DNA from 3 places in the Planomonospora corallina genome. Region 2 is predicted to be linked to each of the others. Evidence: riboswitches for the same ligand, from Rfam matches in the RefSeq annotation. Region 2 holds a riboswitch; each other region holds the start of a gene.

Region 1 (3,264 bases), on a different contig from region 2:
GGGCAGGACGCCGACCTGGTCGCCCGGGCACTGGCCGAGACGGTGACCGGCGACGGGCTGGCCCTGACCGCCGAGGTGGGCAACCATCCGGGCGGCGCCGGGGCCGCCGCCCTCGCCGCCCTCGCCGCGGCCGGCGGTCCGGGCCTGCCGTTCGCCCGGGGCGGCGGCCTGCTGGTCGCAGGGATGCCGCTGGTCGCCGGAGCGGAGATCTCCGGCGCGGTCGACCTGGCCGGGGCCACGACCCCGCTCGCCCGCCTGGTCGGCGAGCGGGCGGTGCTGGCCGTCTCCGCCGGCTCGCGGCTGCGCTCCTTCGAGGACCTCGCCGGCGGGCTCCGGCGCGACCCGGCCGCGCTGGCGGTCGGCGGCCGGGCCCTGGGAAGCCCGGAGCACATCCTGTACGGAATGATCGGCAAGTGCCTCGGCGTGGACGCCCGGCTGCTCGACTACGCCGCCTACGCCACCACCGCCCAGTCCGTCGAAGCCCTCCACGCCGGGCGGGTGGCCGCCGTCCTGGGGCCGGTGCGCTCCCTGGCCGGCGAGATCGCCGCCGGGCGGCTCCGGCCGCTGGCGGTCTCCGCCCGTGAGCGGATCGACGGGATCGAGGCTCCGGCGCTCATGGAGCTCGACGTCCGACTGGAGTACAGCGACTGGCGCGGGGTGCTGGGCGGGGCGAAGATGGGCGCCGGGGACCGCGAGTCCGCCGTGGCGCTCTGCGACCGGATCGACGCCTCCCCGCGCTGGCGGGAGCTGTGCGCGGCGCACGGCTGGGAGCGTCTCTACCTGAGCGGGGACGACTTCCGCCACTGGCTGTCCACCGAGACCGAACGCACCCGGGGGGTGCTCTACGAACTCGGACTGCTGCGCCCCTCCGACACAAATTGTAGGGCCGGTTGCGTGATCCGCCCCTAGATGTAGGATCCTCCTCGTTGCTGGTTCGCCCCGTCGCGGGGCGAGGCAAGAGGGAACCCGGTGCGATTCCGGGACTGCCCCGCAGCGGTGAACGGGAACGACCGCCGTCAGTCGAGCACTGGGGAGACCTGGGAAGCGACGGCCAGTAGGAGAACGCGAACGCGACGCCCGTGAGTCCGAAGACCTGCCGGTGACGCGTGGCAGGGGAGCCGGGTCCGGCTCCCGCGGGAGGCCCGGAGCGGCCCCGCGGGAGCGCGGTGGCCGCGGCCGTCCCGCCACGGAGACAGTCCAGGGCCTCGAGGGAGGGCCCGCGGACGAGGCGGACCCGCATGCCCGAATCCGGCCACGGATCCGCCCTCCGACGCGTGCCGTCCCGCGAGAGCCGTACCCACGGGGAACGCAGCAGGCGAGGGATGCACGTGACACAGACCATGGACGGCACCGTGACCGGGGCGGCGGACGGCGCCACCGCCGCCGGCGGCGGCGCGGAGGCCCGGCGGCTGGCCATCGAGGAGGCCGCCGCCCGGGTGATCTCCGACCCGGAGAACTCCCGGATCGCCGCGGCCCTGCTGGACGGGCTGATCGCCGAGGAGGCCGCCGGGCACGGCGTGCGGACCTTCTCCGAGTCCGTCGCCGCGACCCACGCGGCCGGGCTGGTCGCCGACCGGCTGGCGGAGTTCGTCGCCGCCCACGCCGCGGAGCTGGACGCGCTGGTCCGCGAGGAGACCCGTTTCGAGTACTTCGGGCTGCGCACGGTCTACGACCGCTACCTGCTGCGCCACCCCGAGACCCGCAAGGTCCTCGAGCGCCCCCAGCACTTCTTCCTCCGGGTGGCCTGCGGCCTGTCCGAGACGGTCGCCGAGGCCGCCGAGCTGTACGGGCTCATGACGAGCCTGTCCTACCTGCCCAGCTCGCCCACCCTGTTCAACTCCGGCGCCCGCCGCCCGCAGCTGTCGTCCTGCTTCCTGCTCGACTCGCCCCGCGACGAGCTGGAGGCGATCTACGAGCGCTACGGGCAGGTGGCGCGCCTGTCGAAGTACGCCGGGGGCATCGGCGTCTCCTGGAGCCGGGTCCGCTCCCGGGGCTCGCTGATCCGCGGCACCAACGGCCACTCCAACGGGATCGTGCCGTGGCTGCGCACCCTCGACGCCAGCGTCGCCGCGGTCAACCAGGGCGGCCGGCGCAAGGGCGCGGCCTGCGTCTACCTGGAGACCTGGCACGCCGACATCGAGGAGTTCCTGGAGCTGCGCGACAACACCGGCGAGGAGGCCCGGCGCACCCACAACCTCAACCTGGCCAACTGGGTCCCCGACGAGTTCATGCGCCGGGTCGAGGCCGACGCCGACTGGTCGCTGTTCGACCCCAAGGACGTCCCGCACCTGGTCGACCTGTACGGAGAGGCGTTCGACGCCGCCTACCGGGCCGCCGAGGCCGCCGGGCAGGCCGTGCGGAGCATCCCCGCCCGCACCCTCTACGGCCGGATGATGCGCACCCTGGCCCAGACCGGCAACGGCTGGATGACCTTCAAGGACGCGGCCAACCGGACCTCCAACCAGACCGCGCTGCCCGGCAACGTCATCCACCTGTCCAACCTCTGCACCGAGATCCTCGAGGTCACCAGCGACGCCGAGACCGCCGTCTGCAACCTCGGCTCGGTCAACCTGGCCGCCCACCTGACCGGCGGCGGGGCCGGGGACGGGGCCGGCGGCGGCCTCGACTGGGCCCGGCTGCGCCGTACCGTGCGCACCGCCGTGCGCTTCCTGGACCGCACCATCGACCTGGGCTTCTACCCCACCCCGGAGGCCGAGGCCGCCAACCGGCGGTGGCGGCCGATCGGGCTGGGCGTGATGGGCCTGGCCGACGTGTTCTTCGCACTGCGCCTGCCGTTCGACTCGCGCGAGGCGCTGGAGCTGTCCACCCGGATCGCCGAGGAGATCGCGCTGGCCGCCTACGCCACCTCCGCGGACCTGGCCGCCGAGCGGGGCCGCCACCCCTCCTACGGCGCGACCCGCGCCGCGGCGGGCGTGCTCCACCCCGACCACTACGCGGGCAGCCACGGGGCGGGCCGCTCCGCGGAGTGGGCCGCGCTCCGGGAGCGGATCGCCGGGACCGGCCTGCGCAACTCGCTGCTGATCGCCATCGCGCCGACCGCCACCATCGCCTCCATCGCCGGCTGCTACGAGTGCGTCGAGCCGCAGGTGTCCAACGTCTTCAAGCGCGAGACCCTGTCGGGGGAGTTCCTCCAGGTCAACCGGTATCTCGTCCGCGACCTGGAGGAGCGCGGCCTGTGGACGGAGGAGGTCCGGGACGCGATCAAGCGGGCCGACGGCTCGGTCCAGGACATCCCGGGGATCC
Region 2 (3,264 bases):
GCGCTCCCCCGGGGGGACGCGCCGCAGCCGGGCGTGGGCGACGGCGACGCGGGCGAGCCGGTCGCACCGTTCCGGGTCGGGCACGTAGCGGGGAAGGCCGTCCTCGTCGAGCTCCTTGAACGAGAAGGGCACCGTGATGATGCGCCCGTCGAACTCGGGGATGGCGATCTGGGTGGCGGAGTCCAGGGGCGAGACGCCGTCGTCGGAGGACTCCCACGCCTCGCGGGAGGAGGTCAGGCACAGGCCCTGGAGGACGGGGACGTCCAGGGCCCGCATGCGCTCGACGTCCCACGCCTCGTCGTCGCCTCCCGCGCTCGCGGTGGCCGGGGCGGTGCCGCCCGCGGCCAGCACCGTGACGATCAGCGCGTCGAAGGCGGCCAGCTCGGCGTAGAGGTCGTCGGAGGCGGCGCGGAGCGAGGAGACGTAGAGCGGGATCCCGGCGGCCTCGCCCGTCGCGTCGATCGCGTCGGCCAGGGCGTGCGCGAACGCGTTGTTGCCGCTCGTCTCGTGGGCCCGGTAGTACAGGACGCCGATCCGCGGCAGGTCGCCCGGCGGGGAGGTCCGCTCCGGGCGGCCCCAGTCGGGGATGACGGCCGGGGGCTCGAAGCCGACGCCGGTGAGCAGCACCGTGTCCGTCAGGAAGGCGTGCAGGTTCGCCAGGTTCGCCGGACCGCCCTGGGCCAGGTAGCGGTGGGCCTCGGCGGGGGCGCCGAGGCGCTCGGCCGACAGGCTCATCAGCGCGGCGTCCGGGGTCTGCTCGCCGCCGAGCACGACGAACGGCACGCCCCGGGCGGCGACCGCGTCGAGCCCGTCCTGCCAGGAGCGCGCCGTGCCGAGGATGCGCACGACCACGATCTCCGCGCCGTCGAGCAGCCCGGGCAGGTCCGCGCCGACGTCGAGGCGGGAGGGGTTGCCGAGGGCGTAGTCGGCGCCGGACGCGCGGGCCGAGAGCAGGTCGGTGTCGGACGTGGACAGCAGGGCGATGCGCGTCATGATTCTCCTCGGGGGCGAGGCGGGAGCGGGGAGCGTTCGAGCCGGTGGCGGGCGGGCGGGCGCCCGTCCAGGAGGTGACCTGTGACGATCTCGCGTACGGCCCCGGCGTCGACGCGGCCGTACCAGACGTCGCCGGGCTGCACGCTCACGACCGGCGCGTGGTTGCACGGGAACTGGCAGCCGGTGTGGGTCACCAGGACGTCGTCGTCGGTGAGGCCCGCGCCCATCAGGCCCAGGACCAGCGCCTCGGCCGTGGCGTCCGCGCCCTTGGCGGTGCAGCGCGGGCCCCGGCAGACGAACACCTGGTGGCGGTGGCCGGGGACGCGGTCCCAGGCCGCGCTCTCCAGCCCGGCCTCACCGCCGGTGACCGGTGAGGCGGAGTCCAGTGCCTCGGCCAGGATCCCCGCCGCGCGGTCCGGGTCCGGCGACCGCAGCAGGTCCGGGCCCGGCAGCAGGGACGGCGCGCCGTCCCGGCGCTGCCGCAGCCAGTGCCCGGCGATCCGCCGCAGCCACGACCCGCCCGGAGCCAGCCGATCGAAGGAGACGCCGATCATGACGATCCTGGCGCAGCCCAGGTCGGCCAGGCGGGTGAGCTCCCGGCTCAGCGAGGGGTCGGCAAGTTGCAGGAAGGCGACCGAGGCCTCCGGCAGCCCGGCCGCCAGCCGGAGCAGCTCGCTCCTGCGGGCGGCCTCCGCCGCGGACATCCCCACCAGCACGGTGGCGGTACGGCCGGCGTGGCCGCGGGACTCCCCGGTCAGCACGTGCGCCACGGCACGGCGCCCCGTCCCGGTGCGGGGACGGACCGGGCGGTGCCGGGCAGGGACGGTCGACTGCGCATTCTCACTTCCAGACCCTCGTGGAAACATGCCACGCCCCGGCCGGTCTCCTGGCTCACGCGTCGGCGCCGCACGACCGGCCTTCCCGGACCTGCTGTCCAGTGGCCCCGATGAGCGGGGCTCATCGGCGCGGGTCGTACGACTCGGCGTTCACAGTGGCGAGGGCCGCGCCGGATTCGCACCGGCTTCCCGATCACCAAGGCGGTGGCCACCCTACCAGTGCCCATTACGTCCCTTCGGCGGAGTATCTACGTCTTTGTGGCACCATGACGCCCGTGATTCGCGACCGTGCCGATCGTTGCCCCGGAGTGCTGAGACCCTGGATCGCCGAAGACGGAGCCCTCGTCAGGCTGCGTCTCGTCGGCGGCCGCGTCGACGCCGGCGCGCTGCGACGGCTCGCCCGGATCGCCGAGGAGTCCGGCGACGGCGTCCTGTACCTGACCAGCCGGGCCAACGTGCAGATCCGCGGGCTGGCGCACACCGGCGGCCGCCTCGCTCCCGAGGTGGCCGAGGCCGTGCGCGCCACCGGGCTGCTCCCCAGCCCCTCCCACGACCGCGTGCGCAACATCATGGTCTCGCCGCTGACCGGCCTGGCCGGGGGGCGCGCGGACCTGCGGCCGGTCGCCGCCGAGCTCGACCGGCTGCTCTGCGCCGACCCCGCGCTCGCCGGCCTGCCCGGCAAGTTCCTGTTCTGCCTCGACGACGGCCGGGGGGACGTGTCCTCCCGCCGTCTCGACGCCGGGCTGGTCGCGCTGGACGCCTCACACGTCCAGCTGAGGGCGGGCACCGGCCTGTGGGGACCGGTCGTCGGCCCGGACGAGGCCCCGGCGGCCCTGACGGAGCTGGCCCGGAGGTTCCTCGGCGTCCGGGGGCACGGGCCCCGGGCCGCCTGGCACGTGGACGAGCTGCCCGGGGCCGGGCGGGAGCTGCTCGGCCCCGGGCGGCCCCGCGATCCGCGGACCCGTGCCGTCACCCCGGCCCCGCCCTTCGGCTGCATCCCCCAGGACGACGGGCGCCGGGCCGAGCACCTGGCCGTCCCCGGCGGCGCGCTGTCCGCGAAGAAGGCGGCCGAGCTGGCCTCGCGCGCCTCCTGGATCACCGTCACGCCCTGGCGCAGCGTCATCCTTCCCGATCTGGAGTGATCATGAAACCGATTCGCCCGCCGAGGCGGTTCGACTACGTCACGGACGGGGCCGCGATCTACGCGGACTCGTTCGCGACCATCCGCGCCGAGAGCGACTTCTCCCACCTGCCCGCCGACGCCGAGAAGGTCGCCGTCCGCATGGTGCACGCCGCCGGGCAGGTCGATCTCGCCGCCGACCTCGTCGTGCACGACCGGCTGGTCCCGGCGGCCCGCGCCGCCCTGGAGGCGGGAGCGCCGATCATCACCGACGCGCACATGGTCGCCTCCGGGGTGACCCGCGCCCGGCTGCCC
Region 3 (3,264 bases), on a different contig from region 2:
CGGGGCAGGCGCAGCTCCAGCAGCAGGTTCTGCTCGACGGGGGTGAGCCCGGCGTCGGCGGAGACCAGCGGGAGCCAGTCGGCCAGCTGCAGCACGACCTGCCGGGGGGTGATGCCGGCCGCTCCGCCCAGCAGCCCGGCGACCACGGCGGCCAGCAGGGCGCCGAGCGCGAGCGCGAGCGGCCCGGGCCGCAGCCCGGCCGCCCGCCGCGGGGCGCCGGAGGAAGGTCCGCCGGCGGAAGACCCACCGGCGGAAGATCCGCCGGCTGGGGGCTCCGCGGCCGAAGGCCCACAGGCTGCCGGCTCTGCGAGCTCGGCGGGCGCTGCGGGATCCGCGGCCGGAGACCCGTCGGCGCGGGGGAGGACCGGGTCCTCCCCCGCGGCCGGGACCCGGTCCTCGGTGCGGCCGGCCGCGCCGGCGCGGCGGGGCGGCGGGGTCACCTACTTCGCCGCGGCCTTGCCCACGGCCTCGCCGACCTGCTGGACGAGGTCGGCGACGCGCGGTCCCCAGCGGGAGGCGATGTCGTCGTCGAGGGCGATCACCCGGTCGCCGGTGACGGCGGAGAGCTTGGACCAGCCGGGGCGCTTGGCGAGGGTCTCCCCGGACTGCCCGCAGCACTTGGTGTCGGCCAGGAAGATCAGGTCGGGGTCGGCCTGGGCGACGAACTCCGCCGAGAGCTTGGGGTAGCCGCCGGCCAGGTCCGGGGCCTTGTCGGCGATGTTGGTCAGGCCGAACAGGGAGTAGACCTGGCCGACGAAGGTGGTGGAGGTCACCGAGTAGGGCGTGGTGTCCAGCTCGTGGTAGTAGGTCAGCTTCGCGTCCTTGGGCGCGGCGGCCACGGCCTCCTCGATCTTCTTCTTCATGCCGGCCACGACCTGCTCGGCCCCGGCGGCGTTGCCGGTGGCCGCGCCCAGGTCGGCGATCTGGTCGTAGGCGTCGTCGAGCTTGGCGGCGGCGGGCTCCAGCAGCACCGGGACGCCGACCTTGGTCAGCTTGGCGACGATGCCGTCGGTGTCCGTGGCGAGCACGACCAGGTCGGGCTTGTGCGCGATGACCGCCTCCGCGTTCGGCTTGAAGCCGGACAGGTCGGTCCTGGGCGCCTCGGCGGGGTGGTTGGACTGGTCGTCCACCGCGACGACCTGGGACCCGGCGCCGACGGCGAAGAGGGCCTCGGTGGCGGTGGGCGAGAGGGAGACGATGCGCTCGGGCCGCGCGCCGATGGTGACGGAGCCGTTGCCCGCCTCGACCGTGACCGGGAAGCCCGGCGCGGCGGCGGAAGGAGCTCCGGAGGAGGAAGAGGAGGTGCTCGGAGAGGCGGTGGTGGCGCTCTGGCCGCAACCGGCCAGGGTCAGCACACCCAGGAGAGCGCCCGCGAAGGCGGTGCGTACGGGCCGCACGGGGAGGTCCTTTCACTTGCTGGAACCGAGGACCCGCGAGAACGCGACGGGCCACCCTTTTCCGCGAGGGTCGACGGCGTCGGCGCGGTGGCAGGCGACCTGGCTCGGCCCGGAGGCCATGACAGTTGCGGGACAGCGCCGGACTCGCACCGGACTTCGCTACACACTGCGCGTCGGACAAACGGTACCAACTCCCCCGGCATCCGGACGCGTCTGACCGGCCTGCCGGCCGGACCGCACCTCTGCCGCACCCCTCCCGCACCCCTGTCACCGCGGCGCTCCCGGGGCGCGCGGAGGCCCGGAGGCACCCTCGCCCGGGGTCCGCGGGAGCCGAGACGGCATGATGGACCCACCATGGACGAGATGATTCTGCTCCGGCACGGCGAGACCGAGTGGAGCCGGGACCGGCGGCACACCGGCCGCACCGACATGCCGCTGACACTCCGGGGCGAGGACGAGGCGCGGGCGCTCGCCCCGCTGATCTCCGGCAGGCGCTTCGGCCTGGTGCTGGTCAGCCCGGCCCTGCGGGCCCGCCGGACGGCCGAGCTCGCCGGGCTGGACCGCTACGAGACCGACCCGGACATGTGGGAGTGGGACTACGGAGGCTACGAGGGCATCACCACCGCGACGATCCGCGAGACCCGCCCCGACTGGTACCTGTGGCGCGACGGCGTCGTCCCCGGCGACGCCGCGCACCCCGGCGAGAGCATCGCGCAGGTCGGCGCCCGCGCCGACCGGGTCCTCGAGCGCGCCCGGGCGGCCACCGGCGCGGTCGCGCTGGTCGCCCACGGCCACTACCTGCGGATCCTGGCCGCCCGCTGGATCGGCCAGGATCCCGAGGAGGGCCGTTTCCTCCGGCTGGACACCGGCACCTACTCGCGTCTCGGCTTCGAGCACGGCCGGCCGGTGATCCTCACCTGGAACGCCCCGGTCTGACCGGCCGCCGGCCGGGCCGGCGGTGGGAGCCGGGAGCGGAGGTCGGTCAAGGGGGATCTCGCAAAGCACTACCGGCGGGACCGGAAGGGGCAGCGGCGGGCGGGTAGGAAACGGGGTTCGGGTCCGATCCACCACCGGAAGGACTGATCATGAGAATCCTGGCCCGTGCCCACCAGATCCCGGCCCGGTCCGCCGCCGGGGCGATCATCCTGAACTCGGGACTGGCCAAGGGCTCCGCCGACAGGGAGACGGCCACCGGGCTCCACGGGATGGCGGCGGGGACCTACCCGTTCCTCGCGGACATGGACCCCGAGGAGTTCACCCGGCTGCTGTCCAGGGCCGAGATCGCGCTCGGCGCGGCGCTGCTCGTCCCCGTCGTGCCGTCGCTGCTGGCCGGCCTCGCGCTCACGGCCTTCGCCGGAGGACTGCTCGGCCTGTACCTCAAGACACCGGGACTGCGGCAGGAGGGGAGCCTGCGTCCCACCCCGGAGGGCAACGCGATCGCCAAGGACGTCTGGCTGATGGGGATCGGCGCCGGGCTGGTGGCCGAGGAGCTCGTCTCCTGCCCCTGACTCCGGCCTGTGCCCCTGACCTGCCCCTGATCCCGGTCCGTGTCCCTGATCCGCGCCTCTGTCCCCGGCCCGGCCGCCGTACCGGGGACCGCCCGTGCGACCACCGCGGCGGGTGCGGGCCGTACGGGGAGCGCCCGGCCGGCGGCGCGGCGGGTGCGGGCCGTACAGGGGAGCGTCGGCCGCTCGGGGCGGGCGGCTCAGGCCGCGGCCACCGCGGCGGGCAGCGGGCCCCGGCCGGTCAGCCACTCGACGACCCTGCGGTGCCCGTGGCAGGCGTCCTCGAAGTGGCTCCAGCACCAGTAGCGCGGCTGGTCGCGCACTCCGGTGACCCAGGTGCGGTAGGCCACCGGAGCGTCCGC

The links. A riboswitch is a leader RNA that binds a small molecule or an ion and turns the genes downstream of it on or off. The one in region 2 is predicted to bind cobalamin.
Region 1: it holds a riboswitch for cobalamin, as region 2 does, so the genes downstream of both, ACFOWE_RS00945 (ribonucleoside-diphosphate reductase subunit alpha) here and ACFOWE_RS12165 ((2Fe-2S) ferredoxin domain-containing protein) in region 2, are expected to answer to the same signal.
Region 3: it holds a riboswitch for cobalamin, as region 2 does, so the genes downstream of both, ACFOWE_RS15165 (ABC transporter substrate-binding protein) here and ACFOWE_RS12165 ((2Fe-2S) ferredoxin domain-containing protein) in region 2, are expected to answer to the same signal.

What each region holds. Positions count from the first base shown of each region.
Region 1 is NZ_JBHSBM010000005.1:55,872-59,135, reverse strand. Features, by position in the region: gene ACFOWE_RS00950 (Bug family tripartite tricarboxylate transporter substrate binding protein) at 1-909, shown strand, start outside; cobalamin riboswitch at 914-1,115, shown strand; gene ACFOWE_RS00945 (ribonucleoside-diphosphate reductase subunit alpha) at 1,329-3,264, shown strand, end outside.
Region 2 is NZ_JBHSBM010000016.1:218,969-222,232, reverse strand. Features, by position in the region: gene cobN (cobaltochelatase subunit CobN) at 1-996, opposite strand, end outside; gene ACFOWE_RS12165 ((2Fe-2S) ferredoxin domain-containing protein) at 990-1,763, opposite strand; cobalamin riboswitch at 1,853-2,065, opposite strand; gene ACFOWE_RS12160 (nitrite reductase) at 2,138-2,971, shown strand; gene ACFOWE_RS12155 (precorrin-8X methylmutase) at 2,971-3,264, shown strand, end outside.
Region 3 is NZ_JBHSBM010000017.1:432,287-435,550, reverse strand. Features, by position in the region: gene ACFOWE_RS15170 (FecCD family ABC transporter permease) at 1-155, opposite strand, end outside; gene ACFOWE_RS15165 (ABC transporter substrate-binding protein) at 441-1,397, opposite strand; cobalamin riboswitch at 1,470-1,604, opposite strand; gene ACFOWE_RS15160 (histidine phosphatase family protein) at 1,752-2,333, shown strand; gene ACFOWE_RS15155 (hypothetical protein) at 2,483-2,905, shown strand; gene ACFOWE_RS15150 (hypothetical protein) at 3,103-3,264, opposite strand, start outside.